3 regions of the Gilliamella sp. B14384G10 genome follow, and region 3 is predicted to be linked to each of the others. Evidence: riboswitches for the same ligand, from Rfam matches in the RefSeq annotation. Region 3 holds a riboswitch; each other region holds the start of a gene.

Region 1 (10,481 bases), 420 kb from region 3:
TTTCTATTTGGTATTTATGCTGATAAAAAAGGTCGCAAATCAGCTTTTCTATTCACTTTATTAATGTTTAGTATTGCCAGTGGCTTAAGTGCTTTTGCTTGGGGATTAGGTAGTTTATTAGTTTTACGATTCTTCATTGGTATGGGGCTAGGTGGTGAATTACCTGTTGCATCGACGCTAGTTAGTGAAAGTGTTGAGCCTGAAGTACGCGGGCGCATTGTGGTATTACTTGAAAGCTTTTGGGCTGTAGGTTGGATTTTAGCTGCGCTAATTGCTTATTTTCTAATTCCTCTGCCTGCAATTGGTTGGCGTGGCGCAATGATATTATGTGCAATACCAGCTTTTTACGCGCTTTACTTACGCTTTAATTTACCGGACTCACAATCGTATCAACATCAAAATTGCCATGCTCAAACAGAGCCAGTTATCAAAAAAATACAATCACTATTATCAAACTCATTCCGAAGTCAAACGATAATGTTATGGATAGTATGGTTTTGTGTAGTATTTTCATACTATGGCATGTTCTTATGGTTACCAAGCGTAATGATGCTTAAAGGCTTTGATATGGTAAAAAGCTTTGGTTATATTCTCATGATGACCTTAGCCCAATTACCCGGCTATTTCACAGTTGCGTGGTTGATTGAACGAGTAGGGCGTAAATGGGTATTAATAGCATATTTATTGGGCACTTTAATCAGTGCTTATTTATTTGGTATTGCTGACTCAATTAACCAATTGCTTATCAGTGGAGCATTATTATCATTTTTCAATTTAGGAGCATGGGGAGCAATGTATGCTTATACACCAGAACAATATAGCACCAATATTCGTGCTACCGGTGCTGGTATGGCTGCATCTATTGGTCGAATTGGTGGCATATTAGGTCCATTAACGGTTGGATTCTTAATGGCTAACCAAGTTGGTGTAAGCATGATATTTGCGCTATTTAGTTTATCAATTCTGGTTGCTATTTTAGCAATATTATTGCTTGGCAAAGAGACCAAACAAACTCGTCTTTTATAACTAATTAACCACCTTAGTTGTTTTAGTTGCGGACGTTTTATTATTTTATGACTAGTTCTGTATGGCGATTACGTCCGAGCAAAGAGGGTTTGCGCAAACCCTCTTTACCAACTACAGCCAATCTTGTCAATGTTGGCGATAATGAAGTTGTTGAAGTAAATCATAATGAAAATAGGAAACACATTGGATAATTCTACATCTAAAATTGAAATAAAAGCATACTCTTCACTCTATGCCATTGAAATATGCGATTTGTTTCATTCGACTATTCATACTATTGATACCGATATTTATAGCAAAGCAGAGCAAGAAGCATGGTGCCCAACACCACCAGATTATCAGATGTGGCTAAAACGTTTAGATAACACTCAGCCTTGGATAGCTATCTTTGGCTCACGCCTTGCGGGATTTATTGAACTTAAAGATGATGGTTACATAGACTGTTTTTACGTGCATCCTGACTTTCAAAAACGAGGCGTAGCTAGAAAACTCTATAACCATGTGCTTGATTTGGCCCACCAGAAAAATTTTTCACAATTAAGTGTAGATGCTTCAAAAGTGGCAATGCCAATTTTCCAAAAATGGGGTTTTATAATAAAGCGAGCTAACAAAATATACAGAAAAAATCAGGTCCTAATAAATTACCATATGTATAAAACACTTTGATTTTTATTGCGGCCTTTGTACGATAAATCTTCACTTAAACTAAATTCCTAACCGCGCTTTTTTGAGGCATTAGGGGTTATATTTAGACCTAAATACCTCTAGATAAGTGACTATTTATCGTCATTTCCCTGTTTTAGGCGCAAATTTCCTGCTGTACTGTTATTTATTCCTGACAAAACACAGCCTTGTTAAACATCCATTTTTGTCATGCTAACCTTACTCTGTTGTTAATACTGCTAATGTCGTAATCAGTTTTTGTACATTGCTTCTTAAGCTTAACGGTAATATAAAAGCAAAAAAATTCAGCAAAGCAATTTGGCAAACCAAAGTAAATTTTTTTATTTTTTATTTTCAAAATATTACTAATTTTGCCAGTTATTTTTTATCATTTTATTTACATAAAATTGTCTAAAAGCTAGGTAGGACAAGGTTTAATTCGCTGATTATCTATGATAGATTAATTTCTCCATTCACATTTAAGCAGGCAGGTTGATCTTGAATCTTTCCCCTAAAGCTTTCCATTATTTAGGCGTCGTTGCAACGATTGCATCATTAGGCATGTATGTGTCATATATCCCACAAATTATCGACAATCTTCATGGTTTTAAAACCAATCCAACTCAACCATTAGCAGCAGCAATTAACTGTTCATTATGGGTTTGTTATGGATTATTACAACCTAAAAAAGATTGGCCGATTGCTATAGCTAATTCCCCTGGTGTTTTGTTTGGTTTAATTGCGTTTTTTACGGCATTGTAAATATATTGTTATACTTCTTTGTATTATTTCAATACAGCATAATTTAAACCTTATGCTGTATTTTTTTATCAAAATTTTATCAAATTATTAGATGATTTCTGTTGACAAATATAGAGTATTTATTTTCAAAAATAGGTTTTTATATTGCAGATTAAATTTTAACCTTGAAATTAAATTCATAAATATCAATTTGTTATAGAGTTATCAACAGGTTTGTTAAATACTTATCAAATAATTAAGTGAATAATTCACAAGTTAGTTTTGAATAAATGAAAAAGTTTTAGTTTGTGTTATTTGATTCAATCATTGTCATCTATTTGCGATTCGATTATATTGGAGATCCGGCTGTTTATTAAACAGAGTTTATTTTTTAATACTCTTTTATATTAAGTGGTGATGTTATTAATTTAGATGTCGACTTAATCGTATGAGCGTTAAAGATATAAAATAAGGAAATCAAAATGACTAACATTAATCTTTCTGACGATTTGATAAAAGATTTTATCTATTCTATGTACCGTAAAGAAGTATTATTAAATTTAAAAGGGGTTGTTTTGACTGATGAAGATCGTAAACAACTTCATGAAAAAAGAGATTTTGTTAATCGATTGTCTGAAACTGAACTAGCCGATATTCGCTGTTGGGTTTTAGATAAATTGAAAGTACTTGAAAGCCAGCATAAGCAAGATTAATCGGTTAGAATCTTGCGCTAACTTCATTAATAAACTGATAAAATTTATTTATCATATTGCTTATAACGATATGGACAGTTTTATCAATCGTTTTACAATGCAACAAGACTTATTATTTATAATTTATAGGAAAGGGTATGAAAAAGTTAGTCGTCGTTTTATTGTTAGGTCTTCCAATGGTTGCCGCTGCCTCTAATTGTGAAGAAATTAGTGCCAGTATCGCTGAGAAAATCAAAAACAATGGTGTTGATGAAAACAGTTTTCAATTAAATTTAGTTCCATCAGAACAAGCTGAGCAAGGCGTTGTTGGTAAAATTGTCGGATCGTGTGACCGAGGTCAACAAAAGATAGTATATGTTCGTTCACAAGATAATTCGGTAACAACTGAAGCAAAACAACAAGAACCTTCAAATTCTAATCAGCAAGCCGAAAATGCTGAATTAGAGAAATCTTCTCAACAAGAAATAGTAGCGCCATCTTCAGAAGATAATCAGCAAATTGACTCGAAGACAGAATAATTACTGATTATTAGCTACAGTTATAGAAGATCTATCGGTTAATTAATGAAGAATATTTGAATAAATAGTAACGGTTAATAAACTATTATTTTTACAAAAATTGTTAGTTATTTTCTGAGCTATTATTCATCTATATTTATCCGGGGTGCCTTAGGCTGAGATTATACCCGTTGAACCTGATTCGGTTAGTACCGACGAAGGGAGTATAAAACACGCTTTTCTGCAAGTCTGTTGTACTCCTTAATTACTAATTTTTATAAAAAGGAGTCATCATTTTATTCACTTATTCAATCATGCCAAAGTGATTGGGATAACTATATTCAACATGAGTTTATTCAACAATTAGGTAAAGGTACATTAGATATTGCCTGCTTTCAACACTACTTAAAACAAGATTATCTTTTCCTTATCAATTTTTCCCGAGCATGGGGATTAGCAGTGTATAAAAGTCATGATCTGGTTGAAATCAAACAATCTTTAAATAACTTGAAAGCAATTGTTGAAGTTGAACTAGATTTACATATTATACTAGCGCTAGATGATTTTAGTTTTATAACCAGTTTCGGAGAAAATGTGGGGGTTTTTAGGCTTTAAAAACCCCGTTCCTCAATTTTTTGGGGTTCGGTGAGTTTCGGACGTTTTGTTGTTTGTTGGTTATTTCGATACAGTGATTACGTCCGACTAAAGAGGGTTCGCGCAAACCCTCTTTACCAACTTCCGCGGCGACCACGCAAGTGGTCACAATGTGACTACCTTCCTCCTTCATTCGCTCTTAACGCACTGGCTGTTATTTGTTTCTGACAAAAACAGCCTTGTCAAACATCCCTGTTTGCCATGCTACTAATCTCTCTCAGTTGCCAGCACATTGCTAATGTCGCTAAACAAGACTTGCCAAACTGATTCGCAAGAAATAACAATATATATAACAGTTGGGTTAACATGTATGCTAGTAAGGAATTCCAACAAACAATGCAAAATGAAATTGCGTTGATTGATCAGCGCTTAGTAAATTTGGATGCTAGTCATATTGAACATTTAACAAAATTATTCAGGCAAGCAACTAAACTTGAAACTGGTTTCTGGCAAATGGGATTAGATAAAAGTATTTAAATAATAAGCATACTTTACCACTCTGGGTAAAGTATGCTGAATTTGAACTATATTTAAACAATGTTTAAACTAAAGTAGTTTTGAATAATCTCGTTTGGTGGCATCGTCCCAAACGCTTGCTTGTACTTGGCCAATATGTTGTTGCTGTAAAAGTAACATGGTTAATCGTGATTGGCCAATTCCACCACCAATTGTTTGTAAAAAATCACCATTAGCTAATGCTTTATGCCACGCATATTGGAGGCGATCTTCATTATTCGTCAGTTTTAATTGTCGTTTTAAGGTTTCTGGATCGACACGGATTCCCATAGACGAGATTTCAAAACCACTATTTAAAACAGGATTCCAAACTAAAATGTCACCATTTAAGCCTTTTGAACCCATTTCATTATCACTACTCCAATCATCATAATCAGGAGCACGTACATCATGTTTTTCGTTATTTGATAATTCACCACCAATACCAATTAAAAATACGGCGCCTAACTCTTTGGTAATTGCATTTTCACGCTCTTTCGGTGATAAATTTGGATAACGTTTTAACAGTTGTTCACTATCCATAAAGGTAATTGTTTCGGGTAAAAAACGTGATAAATGATATTTTTCAGAGACTGCTTTTTCAGTCGCTTTAATCGAACTATAAATTTTTTCAACCGTTTGTTTTAAATAAGCTAAATTGCGATCTTCGGGACGAATCACTTTTTCCCAATCCCATTGATCAACATAAACAGAGTGAATAGGCGAAAGTTTATCTTCATCTGGGCGCAGAGCTTTCATATTTGTATAAATGCCTTCACCAACAGGAAAATTGTGCTGACTTAACGTTTTACGTTTCCATTTAGCTAGTGAATGAACAACTTCGAATTGTGCATTAGGAATACTTTTAATATTAACTTGAACGGCTTTTTCGGTACCTGACAAATTATCTTGAACGCCATCACCAATTTGACTCAATATTGGTGCTTGAACTTCAATTAATGATAGATTATTTGCTAATTGCTCGGCAAAAAATTGTTTAACAAAATTGATTCGTTGTTGCTGCTCTTTAAATGATATTGTCATGTTTAGTCTCGAAATATAAAAAAATTTGTGTTGTTAAATTAAACTAGAAAGCAGAAATATGCAAGTTTAGTTAACTGCTTAGATTAAAGATCAAAAACTATCTCAATTACTTATAAAACACATTTTTACTAATAACTATTTATGATGTTTTTACAATCTAATTATCTTTTTTAACTATTGCTGATAATTAGTGTCAGGATCATTTAGTTATAAAATCAGCTCACACTAAACATAAAAGTTTATTGTTTCCCAATCAGTTTGGTTTGTTTTATTTAGCGACCTTAGCAACGAGCTGACAACTGAGAGAGGTTAGCATGGCAAACAGGGAAGTTTGATAAGGCTGTGTTTTGTCAGGAACAAATCACAGCCGGTGCGTTAAGAGCGAACGAAGGCGAAAAGCAGTCACATCGTGACCACTTGCGTGGTCGCTGCGAGAGTTGGTAAAGAATAGTTGCGTAAACCCTCTTTACTCGGACGTAATTGCCATTTAGAAATAGCCACCAAACAACAAAACGTCCGAAACTCACCGAATAAAAAAATTTGAGGAGCGGGGGTTTTTAACCTCGATACTATTCCGCAAATTTATTTTTATGATCATATCGATTATAGTGAATATCATCGCTAATTAAATAGTTATAAATATCATCAACAATTTCTATACCATTTTTTTGATAATCGGCTTCACGTTTTTTGCTTCGTTCTCCCGGGAAGAAAACTTCACTATTACCTTTGGCTGGTTTAGTTTGTTTTAGTTGGTCTAGCATAGTAGACATACTTTGTTTAAATATATCAAGGCCAATAAAATATTCAGGATTGATAACAATATGCAGATGGCCAAGGTCACGGCCTTTGGATAAATCTGCATACATGGATGAAACATTTTTACCAAATGGTAAGCCAAGCAATATGCCAGAAAGTACGTCAACCATCATCATTAATCCATAACCTTTAGCACCGGCAATCGGTAATAGTGCATTTACTTTATATGGATCAGTAGTCGGCTCACCGAATTCATCAACCGCCCATGTAGGTGGAATTTGGGCACCTTTGGATCTAGCATATAATACTTTTCCCCAAGCTTGAACTGTGGTTGCCATATCGAATGAGACAATTCGCTCGTTATTGGTGGGAGCAGCAAATGCAATAGGATTGGTACCAAAAAATTCTTCAGCGCCACCATATGGAACTGCCATTGGATCAGATTGGCACATGGATATGGCGACTAAGTTTTGTTTGGCTGCCATCTCGGTAAAATAGCACAGTGAACCACTGTGTGACATTCGACGAATCCCTACTACTGCAACACCATTTTTCTTCGCTAATGCTATCGCTTTATCCATACCGACCTTTGCAGCAACTAATCCACAACCATTATCAAAATCTAAGATTGCTGACGATGGGCCAGTCTCTTTATAAGTGACATTAGGATAGGGAGTCATGCCACCTTTGGCAATCCGTTCCGCGTAATATTCAACTCGTACGGCACCGTGTGAGTGAATACCTCTGGCATCGGCAAATGCCAGTGTATCTGCGGCGATATCGGCATGCTCTTGAGTTAATCCAGCTTTATGTAACTTTTTGGCAATCAAGTTATGTAGTTTTTGTCTGTCTAATCTCATATTTAAACTCCTGTCCAATGTATCTATCCGTTACTGTTGAGTTTTATAGGTGCTATTGGCTGATAATGGTACCTTTGGTTTTTGCTAATAGCGATTCAACATCAGTTAAGTTACCGATATAAGCGGTGTTACCTGTTTGCTCAACAAATTCAATCACTGATTTTATTTTTGGTCCCATGGCGCCATCATCAATAGCCATTGGTTGTAAACGTTTGGTATCGACTTTCCCTAAAGCTTTTTGTTGTGGCGTACCCCAATTTTCATACACTGCATCTGTATCGGTTAATATCATTAGATGGTCAGCTTTTAATTCAATAGCGAGCTGTGCGGCACTATGATCTTTGTCAATGACAGCTTCAATACCTTTATAACCAGCATTATCTTTAACTACAGGTATACCACCACCGCCGTTACAGATAACGATAGTATTTTGGCTTAGCAATTCTTTTATCGTATCAAGCTCAATTATTTTTTTCGGTTTTGGCGATGCCACAACTCGACGAACATATTTACCATCTTGCTTGAATTGCCAACCATATTGATTTTGTAGATTCTGTTGTTCTTCTGGTTTATATACAGGACCAATATATTTGGTTGGATCTTTAAATGACGGATCGTTATTGTCGACCTCAACTTGGGTTAATACGCAGGCGACTTGGTCGACATTTTCATATTGTTGTAAGCTGCGTTGTATCATATAACCTAACATACCTTGGGTTTGTGCAACTAGGACATCGAGAGGATAGGCTGGCACGCTTGGATAACTGGCATTTTGTAAGGCAAGTAATCCAACTTGAGGCCCATTGCCATGGACAATTACCAGTCGATATTTATTGGCTAATTTTGCAATAAATTTGGTGGTGCTGTTGATATTTTGATATTGGTTATCAATAGAAAGTAATTCGTTTCGTTTTGAAATTGCATTACCACCTAGTGCAATAACTATCAGTTCCATATGGTATCCTTTGAGATATTTAGCTAATATAGTTTATTGTTTAGATATTTACATCGCGATGACAATCTTTGGAATAGATATAACTCAAAGGTTGTTGGCCTACCGCATAACAAGCTTGCAATGCATAAGCACCCATAAAGATATAATCATCCTTTTTTACAGGAATCCATTGATTATCAAGTAGGTACATTCCTTCACCGCTAAGTAGATAGGCGCCATGTTCTTGTACATGAGTCTCAATATAGCCATGGCTGGCACCGGGTAAAAAAGTCAGAATGTGAAAGTTCATATCAAAACCGAGCTCTTTAGGTAGTAGGTCTTGAATAAATACGTTATTCATATTTTCATAATTAACCCGTTCTAATTGCTCAACATGATTGACAATAATTCGTGTTTGGTAACCTAAAATAGGATTGTAGCGACGCTTATATAAAAATAAGCGTGATGAAGAAACTAAATTTTGTAAGTAAAGTTTAACGCCAGCAGGGCAATAGATATATCCGCCAGCATGGAGATCATATGATTGTTCATTTGCTTTAACCTTGACTTCACCTTCAATCACATAAGCAAATACCTCAATACCATCATCACCAAATCCTTGTAAGTTATGACCACCTTGATACATGGTAACCAGATAATCAACAAACGAAGCGCCTAATTTAGGGGTAGCTAAGATAGTTATGTCACAATTTTCAAAACCAGGAATAATATTTTTAACTAAACCATCTGGAGGAATTAAAGCGAAGTTTTGACGTTTGATAACTGCGCGTGATGCTAATAGGTCTTTTGGGTAACCGGTATTATTATTGATATATCCCATAATGATCTCCTTGGAACATATAATGTTCGGTCTGCTATGGTTTTTAGGTGCAACGAGCGTGAACCTAAAAGCATAACTTGGTGTACTAATTTTTAATTGGTCGACCATTTACTCGGGCTATAGATCGATAAATAGTCGACATTTTGCGCAATCAGTAAGTTATATGTTTACGCAAATTAATTAAAAAGAATAACGCCGTTGCAATGATTAATATTGCTATAGCAACGTAAAAACCAGTAATTTTGGTACCGGTTATATCCGCTAGTAAGCCTGTCAACGGTGGTGCAATAACGGATGAACTCATACCAAAAAAGTTAAATACACCAAATGCGGTGCCATAACTGTTTTTTGGGGCAATGTCAGCAACATGAGAAATTAAAATCGGTTCAACTACAAATTTGCCAAACAATCCATATAAGATTAAGCCGATTAGCAACAATGTGATGGTAGCTGATTCGACCGCCATTAACAGTGTTACCGCTGAAAGCAGCTCTAATACAATAATAAACATCAGTCGTTTAGATCTAAACTTATCAGAAATTTTGCTGATAACTAATGCACCAGGAATAGCAGCAAAGGCAACCAACGAGGATGCTGAACCAACACTACCGCCAGAAAAACCCCGTTCAGTTTCAAGAAAGTTGGGTAACCAACTTACTACCATGTAATAGCCATAACAAGTGGCAAAATACATGATATAACAAGCAACCATTGGGCTTGTAAAAAAGCTGTGTTTCTGTTTTGTTGCTGTTTCGGTTACGGTTTTATGTTTTTGCTGTTTGTTGTGTGCGATAACAGTTTTAATCGATGGCTCTTTAATAATTATGGCAAATCCAGCTATTAAAGCGAGAGTTAATGCTGCAATAATGAAGAGCATATATTGCCATGGCATATCTAATGATTTAACTAAAAAGCTGGTGGATAGTAAACAAATCCCCATACCTAATGCTGCACCAGTATTGATAATTGCCGAGGCAAAGCTACGATGTTCAGCAGGAATATTTTCTGCTGATAGTGACCATGCAGAACCATAATAAGAACCACAACCTAAACCAGCAAGTAAGCTACCGATATAAATCATCATCATCGAATGAGCATTACCAATTATTACCGCTGCAATAGTGAACAAAATAAAGCCTGGAATAACCACGGCTTTTTTACCATATTTATCGACTAAGATCCCTGCTGGAATTTGCATCAAGGTATAAGAAAAAAAGTAGCAACTAGCAATTAATCCTAGTTCAGTGTTTGATT
Region 2 (10,481 bases), on a different contig from region 3:
TAAATGCTAAATCTGATCTATTATTAAAACGCTGATAATCAGTACTTTGAGGATAGCGCAATTCATATTTCATATGCGTACCAAGCAGGTGAATGACGATAAATTTCTTTTCAGCAGGATCATGTAATACTTTTTTAAATGGTTCAAATACCGATGAGTCATATTGTCGTGAACTTTGATTACGATCGTTATTCATATAAAACTGTTCATCAGCTTGTTTAGAAAACATAGTCAACATCGTATTACGTTTTGTCATCGTCTGTTGATTAGTGATCCAAAAGGTTTTATAACCAGCTTGCTTCATAAGGTGAATAAGAGATGGTTTGCTAAGATATAAATCTGGATTTTGTTCATCTGCCAAAGTTAGGGCTTGCTGTAATATTTCAATAGTATAAGGTCTTGATGAAACCACATCATTAAACACAACAAAATCAGGATTATCTTGCTTAAATTGTTCAATCAACGGCGTAGTATTGCGTTCATAACCATAAATTCCCATACGATTACGTGTAGTCGATTCACCAATCACTAACACTAATGTTCTTGGCGTATCACCATTAGCATCCGTTAAATTTTCAAACTCAGGCAGTGTTTGCAGATGATTTAAGATATTCTCCATATTTGAAAGTTGCGAACGATAAGCTAAATAACTATTGATTAATTGCCACGGAACTGTTGTTTCCATACGTGTTAGAAAATGCTGAGTTGCTTGTTCAAACGACATTTTTTTTATTACAACACTAATACACAGCGGCATTAATGCATAAATAACAATGATTATCGACACTAACCATTTAGTCATATTTTTAACATAAATAGGTTTGACTTTAAGCCATAGAAAAAAACCAAGCGAAATATAGATCAGCAATACTATAACTAACTTAATGCTTAAATATTGAGAGATAAACTCATGTGATTCATTGTAATTGGACTCAGCCATTACAAAAAAGACACTCTGTGAAAACTCTTGTCGATATATGATAAAATAACCAATAGAAATTAATGATAATCCCCCAATTATAATGCCATAAACAGTAGCAATTTTTTTTGTGTAACGAGGGAAAAATAATACTGGTACTAACCAAATCATACTGTAAATAATTGAATCACGTAAACCAATAAAGTTAGCATGTCCAGACAATGCAATATAGAGTTGCAAACTAGAAGAAAAGTAACAAAAAAATAAAATTACATAGATCAATGAACGCCAATTAAAGCCTACAGAATTATCTAACTTTTGCATAGTTACCATTATTCACAATTAATAATGGTAACTAAACTAACAAAATCAGATTAACAAAACCTTAAGTGCAAATAAAAGCCCCCGAAAAAGTGGCTAAATAATATATAAACAATTTGGATAGATTAGATTTACGTTAATAATCAATATCACCATTTTTAGATCGAGAATTAAGCTTATTTTTTAAACTTCGCATAAATGCATAATTTACTTCAAGCGAATAACAGCCTTGTTGCTAATTTGAAAGATAATTAATTTGTTTTTGATTTAATTTTAGATAGATAGTGTTTGTATTTTTCTCTATAGTGCATTTTTTAATCGCTAGCGCCGACGCTCGCCGATCGCGTGTTTTCAACGGCTCACTGCTGGCTATAGCCTTTTCGTTTGCAAAGATCTCTTCATGACAATGTCGCTGAAACCACAAACTATAACTTTCATGATTATAAGCATACGGATAACTTACCCCAAATTCAGTTATATTAACGTTAGATAGCCGTTTTGCTAGTGGCTAGTGTATTCAGTGGAAATGCACAGGTCGTTATCGATTTGTTTTTAAGTGTTTTTAATTTTATTACCCGTACTTTAAATGAATAACCTAGCAATTCAGTTAATATATACACGCCTTGATTATATGCACGTAAAAACACCCCTTCTTTAAATCATAAAACACCTTCAAATTGTGATTGTTCTTCTAATTTTTGAATAAAATTCATTACTACCCTTTTTATTTGTAACAATTATACTAAAACTTTCTAATAGTAATATTAAGTTAAATATGTATTTATTCTTTGTAGACCGCTCGTAAAGACTGATTTTTTCCCAAACTTGTATTTGTCCTATCCATGCGTCAGCAGCAAACCGATCAGATAAGCCTGCAGCTATATCTGATGATACTGCATATTGATCTCTTGTATAAAACCAAAGTAATCCACTGTCCGGCTAGTCAGAATCGGGATAGCTATATTTAATTGACATCCCCGATTCACTAAATAATCCTCCACCAATATGACGCCAATAACGACCTCCATCCGAAAAAGATGGTTTTATGAGGAATAATTTATAAATAAAAGTTTCAAATGATAAGTACTTTTAACTAAAATCAATATTTTCGAAAATGCATTAACTATTAGACACTTAACCGACTGTTTAATAACGTATTTCACTCCATGTATCAAAATCATCTACGAGAATTATCACCAAAATTCATCCACATTGTATTTTATTAATATTATTCTCTTATTGAATACATACGCCTCTTAGTTGTTGAGCGTAGGCCCAAACACCTATTTGCCCAATCCAAGCATCAATGGCAAATCTATCAAATAGATGGTTATTATCACCATAAGGACCTAGATACTTGTCTTTAGAGTAAAACCAAAAGTAATGTGTGAACCAATTTGAATCAGGATAAGTTTCCTTGCTTGTCATTCCCCACTCACTCAAAAGTCCTTGTCCTATATCACGTGTAAAAGCATCCCATTTATAAGGATATTTAATCCAAGAAGCAGGGGCATTCGGCGAATTAGACATTTCGGATCGAGTAGGCAATTTAGACTCCCCTCCGCACATATTAACGACTTGCTGATAAGTATAAACTTTATCAATTTGTCCCTGAGGTAAAGCCCATATACCGGTTAAATTGAAAGTATAATTTTGTTCAGGAATTTGTTCATCATGTTTAAATTTTGCAGTTATTGTGACAGGACCTATCGGCTTTTTAATCAACATAACATAACCTTGTTTATCAACCGTAATACTATCATTTGGCGTTGCCGAAAACGTATATTCAAAATCATCTTGATGACCTGTCATAATTAATTGAAATTTTGCTCCTGGAAAGCCTGTGGTAGGGAAATGAGGAGAAGCTGACACTTTAAAACCATTAACTGGATCAAAAACATTCGCATTATAACCACCACCGCAATAGCTATCCCTTTCTCGGCTATTATCATAATTCCAACCTCTTGTCTCTCTAAGATCTACAAAATTTTCATCCATAGATAATTCAAATTCATGCTCAGCATAACCAGATAAAAGACAATCAAGACTTCCTTGATATGGTACTGGTCTAACACTTCCCCAAACATATTGTGGATACAGTATCATTCCATAAGGTTTAGCATAACAGATTTCAGGTTTAGCCATAATTTTATATTTTTGAGTGATATCAACATATTCGCTTTCATTAGGAACACCATATTCGGAATAGGTTTTTACTTTTGTTGTAATAGTTAAAGTTAACGGCATGGAAATACCACTACCACAACCAATTATTTTTTCATTATTTTCGATTTTTATCCCTTTATTATCAAACCAGCTATAATTTGTTTCTTCTACGGTGAACGGAGTATTATTGCGAATGCCATCACCATCGGTATCATCATAATTAGCCATCACATCTAAATCATTCATTGCATAATCTTTAATAATAAAGTCATTAATTGTTAAATTACCATCAAACTGATTGATTTGTGTGTCACTTAGGTTATTGGTATTTGAACTATATAAAACACCATTAACAGTAAAACCATGCTTCTTTGATGCACCGTCAATATCAACAACTTTCGGTTTATTACCAATAATGACATTTATACTATGTGCTGTAAGTGCTAGGCTTTTTTGACTGACGCCTAAAAAGCATAAAATAAATAAAATATAAATAAACGGTTTAACCAGAGATAAACAAACGGATAATAATGAAGAATTTGTTAAAGCAAAAATACAACGCATTGTATTTGCTATGAAACCTTTACAAGGTGAAGGCTGAACTAAACAGCGTTTTGTTTTTTTTGTTCTTTGGCTAAATTGATATGGACTAAGACTAGATATTAACTTGGATTTTCTGTGAAAAGATAAACTATCGTGAAAAAGTAAACTTGAATTGAGGTAATTAGCTGAAATTAAATTATAGGTTGAGCAGGTTTGGTGTTTGGTGTTTGGTGTTTAAAATTATAATGCATATTCGACATCCTGTCAATTAACTTTATGTTTAATTTGATATTTTATCTTCAATTGTTAGTTTAATTAACTAAATAATGATCGATAATCCTACTGAAAATTGTTTAAAATTATAAAGACATAAAAAAAACTCGCAACCACTTTTTGAGGCTAAATTGTTAAATTTTGTAAATATTATTAGTAAGATAACCAGCTAAATCACAGTTTTTAATTATTTAAAAAACTCTCCTCAACTTTTTCAACTTAAAATCCTAACTTTCAATACCTAATAACTCCGCTATCTTTTGATTTTCATTAAGCTGATTTGGAGCTGCATTAAAAATAATTTTTCCATTATCAATAACGAGGCAACGTGAGAAGTGGTGAAGAGAATCATCCAAATAATGCGAGACCATCATTAAAGTAAGGTTGAATTCGCTACAAACTTGATTAACAAGAGCTAGCATTTCAAAACGTAATGCTTGGTCAAGCGCAGAAAATGGTTCATCAAGGAGTAAAATTGGACGATGTTGTATTAAACAGCGTGCCAGTGCAACACGTTGCCGTTGACCTCCTGAAAGTTGTTCGGGATAACGTTGGTTAAAGCCTTCTAATCCGACACGCACTAATATGTCACCAATTATTGTCTGTTCTGCTCGGCTAAGTTTTAATAATGGTTTAATACCTAACGCTATATTTTGTTCGACGGTAAGATGGCTAAATAAATTATTGTTTTGGAATAGCATCGATACCGGCCGTTTACCCGGTAAAGTTGTAGTAACATTTTGCTGATTAAGAATGATTTTTCCACCATTGGGAAAAATAAACCCGGCAATTAAACTGAGTAATGTACTTTTGCCTGCACCGCTTGGACCAACAATGACCACTCTTTCTTTAGCAGCAATATTAAGCACAAAGTGCATGTTGAAGTTATCATATTGATACTCAGTTTTTTGAAGTTCGATCATAATCCATAACAACCAATAAGCTAAATGATAAAATTAATAAAATTGCTGCTGTTACTATACTTTCTTTATAATGATAATGCGATATCTGTTGATATAAATAATAAGGTAAAGTGGTGACTGACTGCCCACCAAATAAGGCAATTACACCAAAATCGCCCAATGACAATATGCCAGCAAATGCAAAACTCATTAATATGATTCTTCTTAACCCTCTAAAATCAATTAAATAAAAGTGAGTTAAACCATTAATATTCAGTGATTGGGTAAGTCGCCAATATCGAGCGGTAATATCATACATTGGAACGGCAAGATTTTTTATAATAAATGGTAAAGCCATCAGTCCATTACAAACCATCATTAATAAGCAGATAAAAACGGCATTATTACTATAGCCGAATAGTAATAAAAATAATCCTGATGCCAATACCATACTTGGTATGGCTAGAATGAGTGATGCAATTAATAATAGTCCATTACTCAATCGAGGTTGTCTATTTATCAGTAGTCGACTATTGGTCCAAAGTAATAGTAACCCCAGCATCATGGCAATAATTGATGAACCAAAAGCAATAATGATTGAAAAAAGTAAAGCTTGCTGTAATGGGAAGGTTAACAATGAGAGTTGAAAGAAATAGATACCTTGAAACAGAATTGTCAGCATCGGTAACAGTATAAATAATCCTCCGATCAAAATTAGCACTGAACTAACCATTTTTAATCCTTTGGGTAAAGGTAAACGATAGTCTGTTTGAGTAAAGTTTACCGTTAATTTTTTATCGATTCTGTTTATCTTTTGCATTAATCCAATGAAGGCAATACAACAAACTAGTTGTAAACAGGCTAGTAATGCTGCTTGTAACAGATCAAAATCACGAATTGCTTGATAAATAGCAACTTCAAGCGTGGTATATTTAGGCCCGCCACCTAATGCTAAAACAATGGAAAAACTTGAAAAACATAACATAAAAATTAATGCCGCCATAGGTAATATTTGTCTACGCAGTAATGGCCATTCAATAATTTTAAAAAAAGTTACATTGCTAAAATTTAATTGCGCAGCTAAATGTTTTTGTTCAATAGGTACGCTTTGTAAGGTTTGATAAAATAGACAGCAGGCATAAGGGAAATTCAGAAATACATGCGCCAATAAAATGCCTTGTAAACCATAAATTGAAAATGAGAATGGTATGTGTAATATTTGGCAGATATCTGATAATAAACCTTGTCGCCCGTAAACCGATAGTAAACCAGTCACAACAACTAGTGTTGGTAAGATAAAGGTAATAGGCATCATTTTCAATAACAACTTTTTACCTTTAAAATCCACTAAAGATAATGCTTTAGCCATTAATATAGCAGCGATTAGTGATAATAACGTCGACAATACAGCTTGGTAAAAAGTTATCCAGATAATATGCAATATGTAACTATCAAAATAGATGCTTAAATTTCCTGACTGCAAGGCAAATTTCCAGATAGCGAAAAGTGCTGAACTTAATATGATTAAAATTAAACTAGCAGCACTGATACCTGGTAATAACGATCTGAATTTTAACATTAATAATACTTAACTATTTACTTATTGCTGACTGCCACTCACGAATCCAGCCTTTTTGATGTTTTTCAATCTCTTCCGGTGTAAATTCTAGCGATTTATCAATGATATTAATTTGCTTATAAGCATCGGGTAGATCGGTTTTAATAATTGGATACATCACATTTTTTTCAGCAAATTGCCGTTGTATCTCAGGTGTTAGTAAGTAACGTAAAAATTGTCGAGCTAAATCGACTTCTTGGCTATATTTAATGATGCCAGCCACTTCGACTTGGCGATAGTGACCTTCATCAAAAATCGCGGCTGCGTAGCTATGATTATTTTCATTAATAATATGTGCTATCGGCGATGTGCTATAACTTAATACCAAATCAGCCTCATCTTTTAAGAACATACCATAAGCTTCACTCCAACCCTTGGTTACTGTGACCGTATGTTTAGCCACTTGTTGCCATGCATTTGCCACCTCGTCACCATAGACCTTTTTCATCCAAAACAAAAAACCTAATCCTGGAGTACTGGTTCTTGGATCTTGATAAATGATTTTCCAATTAGCTTTGTTTTCGATCAATTCATGTAATGAATGAGGAGGATTTTTAATTTTATCTTGATTATAGATAAAAGCGAAATAGCCAAAATCATAAGGAATAAAACTATCATCCCACCAATCGGTATTGAGATTATCGGGTTTACTAATTTGATGCGGAATTAAGATATCCGCTTGCTTGGCTTGTGCTAATAGGTTGTTATCTAATCCTAAAATAACATCAGCATTTGTTTTGTCGCCTTCGAGGCGAATGCGATTTAAAACAGATACGCCATCTCCCAATGTGACAACATCAAGTTGGCAATGACATTGCGCTTCGAAGCCTTTTTTAATTGTTTCACCCGGCCCCCACTGTGACATAAATGAATTGTAACTATAAACGGTTAGAGTTGGTTGTTGTGCATTAGCTAGATGACTAAATAGTAAAAATGAAAATATAACAGATAGTAAAAAGTTTTTACGAAACATTTTGCCTCCAAAGTAATGTGTAAAAGACAAAAGGTTTGAGCAGATATAATAACTCAAATCCCTCCGCTGGCATTATCCAGTTCAGGTTCGACGAGTTATGTCAGTTTTTCTGACACTCTCAGCCCTTCAGGGCACCCCGTTGAGAACGATGAGTAGTTTAGTGATAGCAAATAGAATTGTAAACAGGCGATGTGTTGATAAATACAAATTTAGACAAATTAAAACAAGGTAAGATTACAGGCAATCAGTGACAATTGTTGTGTTTGTCGGTATTATATGCCTCATTTTATGATTATTGATTAGGTACAATGTGAACATTCAACAACTATTAACGCAACGAGTTTCGCAAGCAATGATTATGGCTGGTGCAGATAAAAACTGTGATGCTTTAATCAAGCAATCAGCCAAAGTTCAATTTGGTGACTATCAAGCAAATGGTATCATGGCTACCGCTAAAAAATTGGCTATGCCACCACGCGCATTGGCAGAAAAAGTATTACAACATCTGGATATTGAAGATATTGCCGATAAAGTAGAAATTGCTGGACCGGGTTTTATTAATATCTTTTTAAAAAATAGTTGGATTGCCGAGCAGAACGAAGTAGCATTAAGTAGCGATAAATTGAATATCACCTTACCGGCTAAACCACAAACTATTGTGGTTGATTACTCAGCACCAAACGTAGCAAAAGAGATGCATGTTGGTCATTTACGCTCAACGATTATTGGTGATGCGAGTGTTAGAGTCTTAAATTTTCTTGGCCACAATGTGATTCGAGCTAATCACGTTGGTGATTGGGGAACCCAATTTGGTATGTTAATCGCTTACCTTGAAAAAATGCAAAACGAACAGGCCAACGATATGGATCTATCGGATCTAGAATCTTTTTATCGTGCAGCAAAAAAACATTATGACGAAGATGAAGTCTTTGCTGAAAAAGCCCGTAATTATGTCGTTAAGCTTCAAGGCGGTGATGAGTATTGCCGTGAAATGTGGCGAAAACTGGTTGATATTACCATGACGCAAAATATTGCCACATATAAACGACTCAATGTCACACTTTCACTAGAAGATACCATGGGTGAAAGTATCTATAACAGTATGCTTCCGGGCATTGTTGCCGATCTTAAACAGAAAAAATTAGCCGTTGAAAGTGAAGGCGCTATCGTTGTGTTTTTAGATGAGTATAAAAATAAAGAAGGCGAACCAATGGGTGTTATCATCCAAAAACGAGATGGTGGTTATCTTTATGCAACAACCGATATTGCCTGTGCAAAATACCGTTATGAAACGCTACACGCGGATCGTATTTTATATTATACCGATTCACGCCAACACCAACATTTAGAACAAGTTTGGGCGATTGTACATAAAGCAAAATATGTCCCAGAATCTTTAAAACTTGAACATCATATGTTTGGTATGATGTTAGGTAAAGATGGTAAACCATTTAAAACGCGTTCAGGTGATACCGTTAAACTAAATGATTTACTCGATGAAGCAACCGAGCGAGCAGCAACATTAATTAAAAGCAAAAATCCTGATCTTTCTGATACCGAGCTGGCTCAAGTGGTTGATGCAGTTGCCATTGGTGCGGTTAAATATGCTGATCTATCCAAAAATAGAACGACTGATTATGTATTTGATTGGGATAATATGCTGTCATTTGAAGGCAATACAGCGCCTTATTTACAGTATGCCTATACCCGTGTACTTTCAGTATTTAAAAAATCAAATATCAATGAAGACAATCTAGATGGTCATATCGATTTAGGTACTGAAAAGGAACGCGCATTAGCAATTCGTTTGAATCAATTTGATGAAACAATCACAACTGTTGCCGCCGAAGGTACGCCACATGTTCTTTGTGCGTATCTGTATGATATCGCTACCCTATTTTCAAGTTTTTATGAACACTGCCCTATTTTGGCCGCAGAAAATGAAAGTTTAAAAGTTAGCAGATTGAAACTGGCCTTATTAACAGCCAAAACGCTTAAAACGGGTTTAGATATGCTTGGCATTAAAACCGTTGACAAAATGTAAGCTTATTTGCCACCGATATGATTAAATATCGGTGGTTTTGTTGGTATTTAGTTATCCGCTTAGACATCAACCTGTTTAGCTATACAAATCGATAATCCATCAACATGCTCCTTAGCAAAATTAGCAAATTCAACAAAATGTGGCGTTGTATTATGTAAATCAATCGCCTGCTGTGATTGCCACGTTTCTACTACTATATAAATATTTGGATTCTCAATACTTTGATTCAGCTCATACCGAACACAACCGTGTTCAGCTCGACTACCGATAACTAATCGTTTAAATATAGGTTTAAATGCTTCATGATACTCTGGTTTTATCGTAATGGTGGCAATAATGTTTAGTTGTGACATATTTCACCCTTATAAGTAAATTTGTTTTGTAATGATTGAAATCCTACTGTTAAGAATAAACAGCTTTTTAATAACCATGCTAATCTCATTTTTTCGACCACTATACTTATTATTAAATAGTAAGTTAGGCATATGTAATTTAATAGTTTACTCTTTAAGAGTATAAATAGACTTTTTTTAGTTTGAAAAATCTAAAAAATAATACTTTAACCATTTCATTTATTTAAATATTTTCAAAATTAAAATACTTGATCTTAACAATGAATCCATTAAAATCTCTCCCACTTAGGAATAATAATAAAGTGTAAACTTCCATGACAACTTGTATTTTCATTACTATAAGAAATATCCTAACTGGTTTATTTTGAT
Region 3 (10,481 bases):
TGTGGATATCTTGATACAGCGTATTAAACTGTGCTTCAATAAATTGAGAGGGAATGGCATGTACACCATTAACGCCTTGCGTACTTTGTGCGGTTAATGCGGTGATCACTGACATACCATAAGCACCAAGTGCTGAAAATGCTTTTAAGTCAGCTTGAATACCTGCGCCACCACTAGGGTCACTGCCTGCTATTGTTAATGCAACTGTTGTCATGATTTGGTTTCCTATTTTGCCAGTTTTATTTTACTGATTAGGTCGGATGTCGCTTTGGCAAGATTAGCTTGTCCGCATATTGCCGACACAACGGCAATACCTTCAATGCCAGTTTGGATTACTTCGGTTAAATTATTCACGCCGATACCACCGATCGCCACGGCAGGGCATTGTTTCGCTTTAACCAGTTCTTTCAATTGATTAATGCCAGTCGCAGCTGCGGCATCCTTTTTGGTTGCGGTTGGATAGATAGGCCCTATGCCAAGATAATCGACTAAATGCCACGGAACATTCTCTAGTTGTGATTGATTTGAAACTGAAAGTCCTAACCATTTGTCTCTGCCAATTAAGCGTCGAGTAACGTCGACCGGTAGATCGCTTTGTCCTATATGCACACCATCGGCATCAATGGCTAAAGCAATATCAACATGGTCATTGATAAATAGCGGAACTTGGGTACTGCTTAACACTTCTTTGAGCGCTTGTGCGGCGTCATACCAATTTTTACCAGAGTATTCTTGTTCTGAACGTAGTTGCACTGCGGTAACACCATTCTCAACGGCAATTTTGGTAGTAGTGACCATGCCATCTATACCGCCACATAATAACGGATCCAGGACTAAATAGAGAGTTAAATCAAGTTGCTTTTTCATCAAACATCCTTATTTTTAGTTTTGATTGAATCGTGAAAGATGATCAATAACCGCAATGGCGAAACTACCTAACCCTTGCTGTTTATTAGCGAGCTGTCCTGCTTTTTTCATCATAAAACAAGCTGTTGCGGTAGCGGTTAAACGATCACTAGAGGTTGCAATAAATGCTGCTACCATCGCAGATAATGAACAGCCGGTGCCGGTTACTCTAGTTAAAGCGATATCGCCACCGACAATGCTATAAATTTGTTGACCATCTGTGACATAGTCTATCTCACCTGTTATTGCGACAATGGTTTGATATTTTTGTGCTAATAGTATTGCTGCATTTAATGCAGAATCGGTAGAATCAAGTCCATCAGGCCCTTTCGATGATGATTGTTGACCACTCAATGCGAGAATTTCAGAGGCATTTCCTCGAATAACACTCGGTCTAAAAGTTATCAATTGTTTGGCAATTTCAGTGCGATATTTAAGTGCCGCACCAACCGCTACAGGATCCAGTACCCATGGTGTCTGTGTTTGTTCAGCTTTTGCTGCAGCTAACAACATACTATTTGCGCTGTGCTCATCAATGGTACCAATATTAATTAATAAACTACTGGCAATAGTTACAAAGTCTTCAACTTCTTGTTTAGCAACGACCATTGCTGGTGAAGCTCCAATGGCTAATAAGACATTAGCGGTAAAATTCTGTACGACATCATTGGTAATGCAATGGACTAACGGTCGTTGTTGTTTAACTTGCTCAATAAAGGGAATGGCATCATTATTTTGAAATAACTGAATGGTAGACATATTCTTTCCTTATTTATTATTGATATTAAGGGAAGAATGTGTCAAAACGGATAATTAAGACGAAGACTTCCCTACGCTGGTATGAGCCAGATCAGGTTCAACGGGTAAAATCTCAGTTTTTTGTAGTAACAAAAAACACCCCGAGTCAAAAAACAATTAATAAAAACAGTTTTATTATGTACTGAGTTTATATTTTATACAAGCTATTGTAATAATCTTTCGATATCGCTAATAGATCGTCTATCTGGTAAGAAAATGATTAAGTGATCACCATCTTCGATCATTAAATCGGTATTAACAATAATCACATCTTCACCACGCACCACAGCACCAATAGTTGCCCCTGAAGGTAATTTTAGACTGTTAATATTTTTACCTACTAATTTAGAATTTTCAGTATCACCACGAACAATCACTTCGACAATTTCCGATTCACCCTGCCGTAGTGAGACAACTTTTACTACGCCATTTTGCCTTACATGACTAAGTAATTCTGAAATAGTGGCATGTTGTGGTGAAATGGCAATATCAATTACGCTATCGTTAATTAACTCTAAATAAGCTTGTCGTTGAATAAGTACGATGACTTTTTTTGCTCCCATCCTTTTGGCAAGCATTGATGACATAATATTCGATTCATCATCACTCGTCACTGCAACAAAAAGATCGGTAAGTTCGACTTGTTCTTGCGATAAGAGTTCTTGATCCGATGATTCACCATGTAATACGGTCGTATTAACTAACTGCTCGGCAATTAGTTCTGCTTTTTCGGCATTACGTTCAATCAATTTAACTTGATAATCGTTTTCTAATCGCTTAGCTAAAGCAACAGCAATGCCGCCGCCACCACTAATGATTATTCGTTTATAAGGCTTTTCTAACCGTTGTAATTCACTGGTTACCGCTTTGATGTTAAGCGGTGGGGTAATAAAGTAAACCATATCCCCAGCTTCAATCAAGGTTGAACCAATCGGACGAATAAAACGATTTTTACGATAAATAGCTACCACCCGAGCTTCGACATGAGGTAAATGTTCTTTTAGCTCTGATAATTCACTACCCACCAATGCACCACCATAGTAAGCTGTGACGGCAACTAAGCAGACTCGATTATCATAAAATGAGGCAAATTGTAGTGCGCCAGGATATTGCACTAGCTGGCTGATATGATTGGTGATTAGATTTTCTGGGGCAATAATATGGTCGATATTAATACAATCTTTATTAAAAAACGAGTATCTTTCATCATTATATTCAGGCGCTCGAATTCGTGCCACTTTTTGAGGAATATTGAACATTACATGCCCAATTTGACAAGCCATCATATTGACTTCATCAGAATTGGTAACAGCGACTAACATGTCGGCAGATTCTGCACCAGCACTTTCTAATACTTGTGGATAAGATGATTTTCCACAAATAACTTGTAAATCAAAACGTTCTTGCAATGATTGCAATTTGTCATGATCTTCATCTACAACTGTCACATCGTTCTGTTTTTCGGTAACCAGATATTCGGCAAGAGCACTACCTGTTTGACCTGCACCAAGAATGATAATTTTCATAACTAACCTATGATAATCAAAAAGGCTTCAATGGCATTTATCATTAATAAAAACGATAATGCTTTTAGTCATTAAAGCCAATTGATATTGTTTAGCGTTAATTGCAATCTAGTTTTACGGTTAACTATACAAAACCAATTGCGTCATAAACTTTTTTCAACGTTGGCTCTGCTTTTGCACGAGCTTTTTGTGCACCTTCTTGCATAATTTTCAGAAGATAATTTTCATCATCACGATACTGATGATATTTCGCTTGTAAACCAGTTAACATATCAATAACTTGATTTGCGACCTCGGTTTTTAGATGGCCATACATTTTACCTTCGAATTCTTTCTCAAGTTCAGCAATAGGTTTACCCGTAATACCGGTTAAGATATCTAACAGATTTGATACCCCCGCTTTGTTTTTTAAATCATAACGTACGACAGGTGGTTCATCAGAATCGGTCATTGCCCGTTTAATTTTCTTCTCAACATCTTTTGGATTTTCAAGTAACCCAATAACATTATTGCGATTTTCATCTGATTTAGACATTTTTTTGCTTGGATCTTGTAACGACATAACCCGTGCGCCAACTTTAGCAATAAATGGTTCAGGAACAGTGAAGATATCGCCATAAAGGGCATTAAAACGCATAGCAATATCGCGAGAAAGTTCAAGATGTTGTTTTTGATCATCACCAACAGGAACTAAATTAGCTTGATATAACAAAATATCGGCAGCCATTAACACTGGATAATCAAAAAGCCCGGCATTTATATTTTCTGAATGACGAGAAGATTTATCTTTAAATTGTGTCATACGACTAAGTTCACCAAAATAGGTATAACAGTTTAATGCCCAACCTAATTCAGCATGTGCAGGCACATGGGATTGCACAAAAATAGTACTTTTTTGTGGATCAATACCACAGGCTAGATAAAGTGCTAATGTATCAAGTGTTGCTTTACGTAACTTATTAGGATCTTGGCGTACCGTGATCGCATGTTGATTGACGATACAATAAACGCAATCATATTCATTTTGTAAAGACACCCAATTCTTTAAAGCACCTAAATAGTTGCCTAATGTTAGTTCTCCTGATGGCTGAGCGCCACTAAATACAATTGGTTTACTCATAATTTATTCCTAATTTAAACTTATTATTTTTTTGCATCAGCTTTTGGCTGAGGTAATAGGGTTAATATATCTTGAAAATCATCAAATAAAAAATCGGGTTCACTTGTTGCAATTGATTCGCCATAATTATAACCATAACTTAACGCAATAGTAGGGCAATTAGCATTTTTGGCTGCGGTAATATCATTTTTCGAATCACCAACAAATAATAACTGATCATTGTATAATCCAAATGTTGCCATGACTTGATAAAGCGGAGCAGGGTGTGGTTTTAATTTAATTACATCACCACCGCCGAGTACTAATGAAAAATACTCTTTGATACCTAATGAGCTTAGTAATCCCGGTAAAAATTGTGCCGGTTTATTAGTTACAAGAGCTAAAGGGTAATGATTTTCATAAAGAGCTTTTAAGGTCTGTTTTACATAAGGAAACAGTGTTGTCTGTTCATCCATAACCTTATCATAATGCTGACTAAATATTTGTTTAGCTTCAGCAAAATATTCTTTTGATGGATTAATATCAATAGCTTTGAAAACGCGTTCAAGCATCACATCAATACCATTACCTACCCAGTTTTTAACTTGTTCATTGGTAACTGTTGGTAAGTTTAGATCTGCCAACATTTTCTGGGTTGCTAAAGCAAGTCCAGGTACGCTATCTACTAATGTTCCATCTAAATCAAAAGCGATAGCTTGAATATCATCTAATTTAGCCATGTTTTACTCCTGCTAACTCTTTACGCATTGCATCAATTACCGTTTTATAGTCAGGTTGACCAAATATCGCTGAGCCAGCAACAAACATATCGGCTCCTGCCTTGGCAATTTCAGCTATATTATCTACTTTTACACCGCCATCAATTTCTAGGCGAATATTTTTACCTGAATCAATAATGCGTTGTTTAACTTGCTGCAACTTTTTAAGCGTTGCTGGGATGAATGATTGACCACCAAAACCTGGGTTAACACCCATCAATAAAATAATATCAACTTTATCCATCACATAGTCTAAATGGTCAAGTGGTGTTGCCGGATTAAGCACAATACCGGCACTGCAACCATGATCTTTAATTAATTGTAATGAACGATCTAGATGAATTGTCGCTTCCGGATGAATAGATATGTTTGTTGCTCCAGCTTTGGCAAAAGAGGTAATTAGCTCTTCAACTGGAGAAACCATTAAATGGACATCAATTGGTGCACTAATTCCATAGTCTCGCAATGCCTTACAAAACATACTACCCATTGTTAAATTGGGAACAAAATGATTATCCATCACATCAAAATGGACAACATCCGCTCCTGCATCTAATACTTTTTGGGTATCTTCACCAAGACGAGCGAAATCGGCGGATAGTATTGATGGTGCAATAATAAATTCATTCATAACATACCTCTACTCATAAACACCTTATACTTAAAAATAGCTTAGGATTTTTGGTACAAGGCCAATATTTCATCAATTTTTTTGCGTCCTTCGCCAGCGCAGCTAATTGAGCGCCGCATTTCTGCTCGGTAAAGATGGCGCGCTTTACTATATAACGTTCTGGTATAGTGAGTATCATGATTTGATACCAGAACTGGAATCTCTTTTTTATAGGCAATTTGCTCCGCTAATTGTGACAACCTTTGATGTTCATCAAACCCAAAATTATTAGAATAGTAGGCGGTAAAACCTGCTGTTTCATTAGGTGATAAATAAGGTGGATCACAATAAATAACTGAGTTACGTTTCGCCATTTTCATCGCTTTATGATAAGGCGTACAGACAAACTCAGCATTTTGTGCCTTTTTGGCAAAGAAATAGAGTTCCCTTTCCGGGAAATAAATAGTCTTGTAACGGCCAAATGGCACATTAAATAAACCACTATTATTATAACGACATAGGCCGTTGTAACAGTGACGATTTAAATAGACAAATAAAAGCGATCGCAAATATTGATCTTTGCTATAATTAAACACGTCACGTAGTTGATAAAATGCTTCAGCCTGATTATTTTGATCATTAAATAGTAATTTAAGATCATTAATGAACTGCTCCGGATTGGATTGTAATAACTTAAATAGTGCAATTAGATCATGATTGATATCAGCTAAAATATAACTTTTGAAGTTAGTATTTAAAAAAACGGAACCAGCGCCTACAAAGGGCTCAATGAGTTGTTCACCTTCCGGTAGATACCGTTTTATAGTGTCTACAAGCTCATATTTTCCTCCTGCCCACTTTAAAAAGGCTCGTCGCTTCTTCAACGGAAACTCCTATTTTGTCATTGGTAGGATATATGAACGATATCCTTTACTATTTTGCCGATTTTTCTTTATTAATCGTTGCGCCAGATTTAACCCAAGGTTTATCTTTTTTTAGTGCATCAGGTAAAGAGTTGATTGCTTTTTTAGCTTCAGCAGCAGAATCATACGTACCATTAACTAAAATAAACCATTTGGCATTATTTCGTTTAGTTTCATAAATTTGGTAATTGGTTAAATTATGTTTTTTTGCTAATTTTTTTAAACCTTCAAGCGAAGTTGATGCACTAAGTTGAATCGAAAACTGATTACTCTTTATTTTGTCAATTTTAGTCAGGTTATTATTTGCTTTAGATTCAACCTTGTTCGGCGAGGTTGGTCTATTATTCACATTATTATGCGATAAATTATTATCCTGATGAGTATTCTGGTCAATCTGTGACTCAGGTTTACTCTCTGGTAAAGGTTGACTGTTGGCTCCATTACCATTATTACCGGTCAATTCGCTACTGTTTTGTTGTTCATTAACATCGGTAATTGGTGCCGGCGCCATAGGCGCTGGTACCGTACTAGATGCTTGACCTTGAGTTGTATCTGTTGCAACGTCATTGGCTTGCGTTGTTATGGTTGGTTCAGGTTCTTGTGTCGTCGAAACACCGCTAACTTCAGGTGGAGTTAGTGGGGTAGGTGTTTTGGGTTTTGACGAACGCAATAACATTGCGCTAATTAATAAGACAATAATAACAATAGTTAACCCCATAATTATCAATTTCTTTTTCGAATAATGCTGAAAAAAATTGGCAATACTAAATGAGGGCGTAGACGGCTTATTGGATTGTTCTGATATATAACGATCATCTTTATCTACACGCATATTAACTCCTTAACCTATTAATAGGTTTAATGCCTTATAACCAACCATGGTTTATCGATCAATGATTTAAATTTGTTCTATTTTATCAATGATATATCCAGCAACACCTTTAGCACTTTGCTCATCGGTTTTAATTGTGATGTCAGCAATTTCTTCATAAAGAGGATCTCGTTCCTGAGCTAATTCTTCATAAAGTTCGCGAGGGGTATTGCCACCTTGTAATAAAGGACGACGTTTATCTTTTTGTGTTCTTGCCATTTGTTTTTCAATTGTTGTTTCTAAATAAACGACAATACCGCGTGCTGATAAACGATTACGCGTCTCTTTCGATAGTACTGAACCACCACCGGTAGCAAGTACTACACCTTGTTTTTCAGTCAATTCATTAATGACTTTCTCTTCTCTGGCTCGGAATCCGTCTTCACCTTCTAAGTCAAAGATCCATGCAATATCAGCACCTGTACGTTTTTCAATCTCTTGATCAGAGTCAAAAAATTCCATGCCTAACTGTTGTGCAATTTGTCGGCCTATTGTGCTTTTTCCTGCCCCCATTGGGCCAATTAGAAAGATATTTCGCTTTTCTGCCATTGTAGTTTCATCATCTATTAATTTTGGTTAAAATTTACAACACAATATCAATTTTCAATGATTTTTATCATCATTTTACCTTTGAATTGTGTAACTTTCTTGGATCTCCGTCTAACGACAAAAATTTAGGTCGGTAATTATCTCAATAGATAGCCCTATTTTGCAACAGGTATTTACTAATCAGTTAACTTATCCCCGCTTGATGTAGGTCATGAATATTAAGTGCACCAACTAATTCACCTTGATTATTGACTACTGGGGCAGCTGTAATATTATGATCATTAAATGTTTTTAAGGCTTCGACCGCTTTCCAATTTTCCGGTATTTGATATCCTGGACTGGTCATTACTTCGATAATATTGTCTTGTAGTGTACCATGTTTTAATAGTAAACGACGCAAATCCCCATCAGTAAAAACGCCAACAATTTTATTATTATCTTGGCATATTGCCACTAATCCTACACCCGTTCGACTTAATTCTAACATCGCATCGAGTACCGTTGCTGATTGTGAAACTTTAGGAATTAAATCGCCTTTACGCATAATATCTTTTACGTGATTTAACAATTTAGCGCCTAGACTACCAGCAGGATGTGAACGAGCAAAATCTTCTTCTTTAAAACCACGAGCACGCATAACGGCAATAGCTAAAGCATCACCCATTAATAATGTATTGGTTGAACTTGAGGTTGGAGCAAGTCCCATTGGGCAAGCTTCTTTCTCAATTGAAATGTCTAATACTGCTTGTGCTGCTGTCGCAAGTGGCGAATCAAGTCCTCCAGTAATAGCGATAACCGGAATATTCATGGCTGCAAGGATTGGTAAAATAAATTGAAACTCCTTTGCTCGACCAGAATAAGAGATCAAAATTACTACGTCGTTTTCGGTTACCATGCCTAAATCACCGTGTAAAGCTTCAGAGGGATGCATAAAAAAAGCTGGACTACCAGTACTAGCTAATGAAGCGGCGATTTTTTTTCCAATATGTCCTGATTTACCAATACCTGACACGACAACTTTTCCCTTGGTGGACAAGATGAACTGACAAGCTTTAATAAAGTCTTTGCCAAGCCGTGCTGGTAACTTTTGTGCTTCGTGAAGTTCAAGTTCAAGAAGTTCTCGACCATATTGTAACAATTTATCCATGTTTACTTGCCTATAGAATTAAATTTACACAAAAATTAAATTTATAATCAATTTTATGATTATATTTAATCAGATTATGTTAGATAGTCTAACAATTAACTATTGAATATTCAAAAAGCTTTTAGAATTAAAAAACAAAATTAGTGAAAGAATATTTAAGAACGTTTTTTTAATAGCAAAAAAATTGAGGAACTGGGGTTTTTTAAAGGGTTAAAACTCTATTTTTTAGACTTCAGTCAGTAATAATATTTACAAAATTTAACAATTTAATCGTTAAATAAAGTTGCGTAGATCTTTTTTATTACTATACTTTATAGATGATTTAAACCGCACTATTCGACGAGGAATTAGGCAGTTTAAATAAAATAAAGTTAAATAAAACATAGGATTACTTGACAATGAGCGTCGAAATGGATTATAATTTACAACACCCAACACCCAACACCCAACCTGCCAAACTTATCCTTTAAATTGGTTTAGTTTTAACAAGCCAAGTTCATTATTTCTGCTTAGTCAGTTTTATCAGCAAAATTTCAGATCACTATTAAGGTCATTTTTATTCTCGCCGTTTTTGTTAACTTTTCTGTTTATTCTATTCCTGTCATTTTCATTTAATAGTCAAGCGTTGTCGGCTCATACGACAAATGTTATTCACGGTACAGCGCCATATTTGACTTTTGATGGTGGACAAACACGGGTCACTGATACTAATAATTTATTAGCTATAACGTTATCGAATGGTGAAAAAATTACTCCAGAAACAAATAATTCTTCGGTAACACCTATTGTGTTACCCAATGCAGGGGAAAGTTTTGCCAATATTGGCATGATGATACCAACTAATAGCAATTCAATTTCGTTAACTTCTCTTATTGGTTCACCGTATAACTATTGGCGAGATGATGATGGTGATGCTAGTATTACGGCTACGGGTGATCTAAGTTTATCTATTGTTGATAAGTTTAATCAATCTGTATCACGTAATACTGTACTAACAATTTGTAACTCACCTTATAAAGTCAAATTAACTAGTACTAAAGGCATATTACAAACCCGTTATGGTGTGCCAAATAGTAGTAATTTTAGTGCCAGTAGTGTGACTTATTACATTAACCCTAAAGCAACACCCGTGGTTTGTTTTGCTAAACCTGATTTAGAATTTGGTAAACTAGAGCATTTTACTGATGGTGATCATGATTTCCGCGGGCCACCCACCATGTGGAATGAAAATAGAGGGTTTATTCCACAGTCTACAGACCCATCGTCTTACCAT

The links. Region 3 has a riboswitch for thiamine pyrophosphate ahead of thiM (hydroxyethylthiazole kinase). Riboswitches for the same ligand answer to the same signal wherever they lie in the genome.
Region 1: linked by a shared signal. The riboswitch ahead of H3T54_RS06465 (hypothetical protein) and the one ahead of thiM (hydroxyethylthiazole kinase) in region 3 are both predicted to bind thiamine pyrophosphate.
Region 2: linked by a shared signal. The riboswitch ahead of thiB (thiamine ABC transporter substrate binding subunit) and the one ahead of thiM (hydroxyethylthiazole kinase) in region 3 are both predicted to bind thiamine pyrophosphate.

What each region holds. Positions count from the first base shown of each region.
Region 1 is NZ_JACFQA010000002.1:463,269-473,749, reverse strand. It holds gene H3T54_RS06495 (MFS transporter) at 1-1,026, shown strand, start outside; gene H3T54_RS06490 (hypothetical protein) at 1,074-1,217, shown strand; gene H3T54_RS06485 (GNAT family N-acetyltransferase) at 1,210-1,692, shown strand; gene H3T54_RS06480 (SemiSWEET family transporter) at 2,188-2,451, shown strand; gene H3T54_RS06475 (hypothetical protein) at 2,913-3,143, shown strand; gene H3T54_RS06470 (DUF1161 domain-containing protein) at 3,281-3,661, shown strand; TPP riboswitch at 3,793-3,882, shown strand; gene H3T54_RS06465 (hypothetical protein) at 3,893-4,255, shown strand; gene H3T54_RS06460 (hypothetical protein) at 4,580-4,771, shown strand; gene asnA (aspartate--ammonia ligase) at 4,841-5,833, opposite strand; gene allD (ureidoglycolate dehydrogenase) at 6,403-7,452, opposite strand; gene H3T54_RS06445 (carbamate kinase) at 7,505-8,407, opposite strand; gene allE ((S)-ureidoglycine aminohydrolase) at 8,448-9,227, opposite strand; gene H3T54_RS06435 (MFS transporter) at 9,379-10,481, opposite strand, start outside.
Region 2 is NZ_JACFQA010000001.1:294,797-305,277, forward strand. It holds gene cptA (phosphoethanolamine transferase CptA) at 1-1,243, opposite strand, end outside; gene H3T54_RS01420 (hypothetical protein) at 2,477-3,970, opposite strand; gene thiQ (thiamine ABC transporter ATP-binding protein ThiQ) at 4,450-5,145, opposite strand; gene thiP (thiamine/thiamine pyrophosphate ABC transporter permease) at 5,123-6,703, opposite strand; gene thiB (thiamine ABC transporter substrate binding subunit) at 6,717-7,715, opposite strand; TPP riboswitch at 7,756-7,864, opposite strand; gene argS (arginine--tRNA ligase) at 8,026-9,759, shown strand; gene H3T54_RS01445 (putative quinol monooxygenase) at 9,819-10,112, opposite strand.
Region 3 is NZ_JACFQA010000002.1:878,905-889,385, reverse strand. It holds gene thiD (bifunctional hydroxymethylpyrimidine kinase/phosphomethylpyrimidine kinase) at 1-214, opposite strand, end outside; gene thiE (thiamine phosphate synthase) at 226-867, opposite strand; gene thiM (hydroxyethylthiazole kinase) at 883-1,656, opposite strand; TPP riboswitch at 1,717-1,818, opposite strand; gene trkA (Trk system potassium transporter TrkA) at 1,869-3,230, opposite strand; gene trpS (tryptophan--tRNA ligase) at 3,355-4,350, opposite strand; gene H3T54_RS08245 (phosphoglycolate phosphatase) at 4,374-5,069, opposite strand; gene rpe (ribulose-phosphate 3-epimerase) at 5,062-5,739, opposite strand; gene H3T54_RS08235 (Dam family site-specific DNA-(adenine-N6)-methyltransferase) at 5,781-6,602, opposite strand; gene H3T54_RS08230 (SPOR domain-containing protein) at 6,652-7,473, opposite strand; gene aroK (shikimate kinase AroK) at 7,540-8,061, opposite strand; gene gutQ (arabinose-5-phosphate isomerase GutQ) at 8,246-9,208, opposite strand; gene H3T54_RS08215 (hypothetical protein) at 9,834-10,481, shown strand, end outside.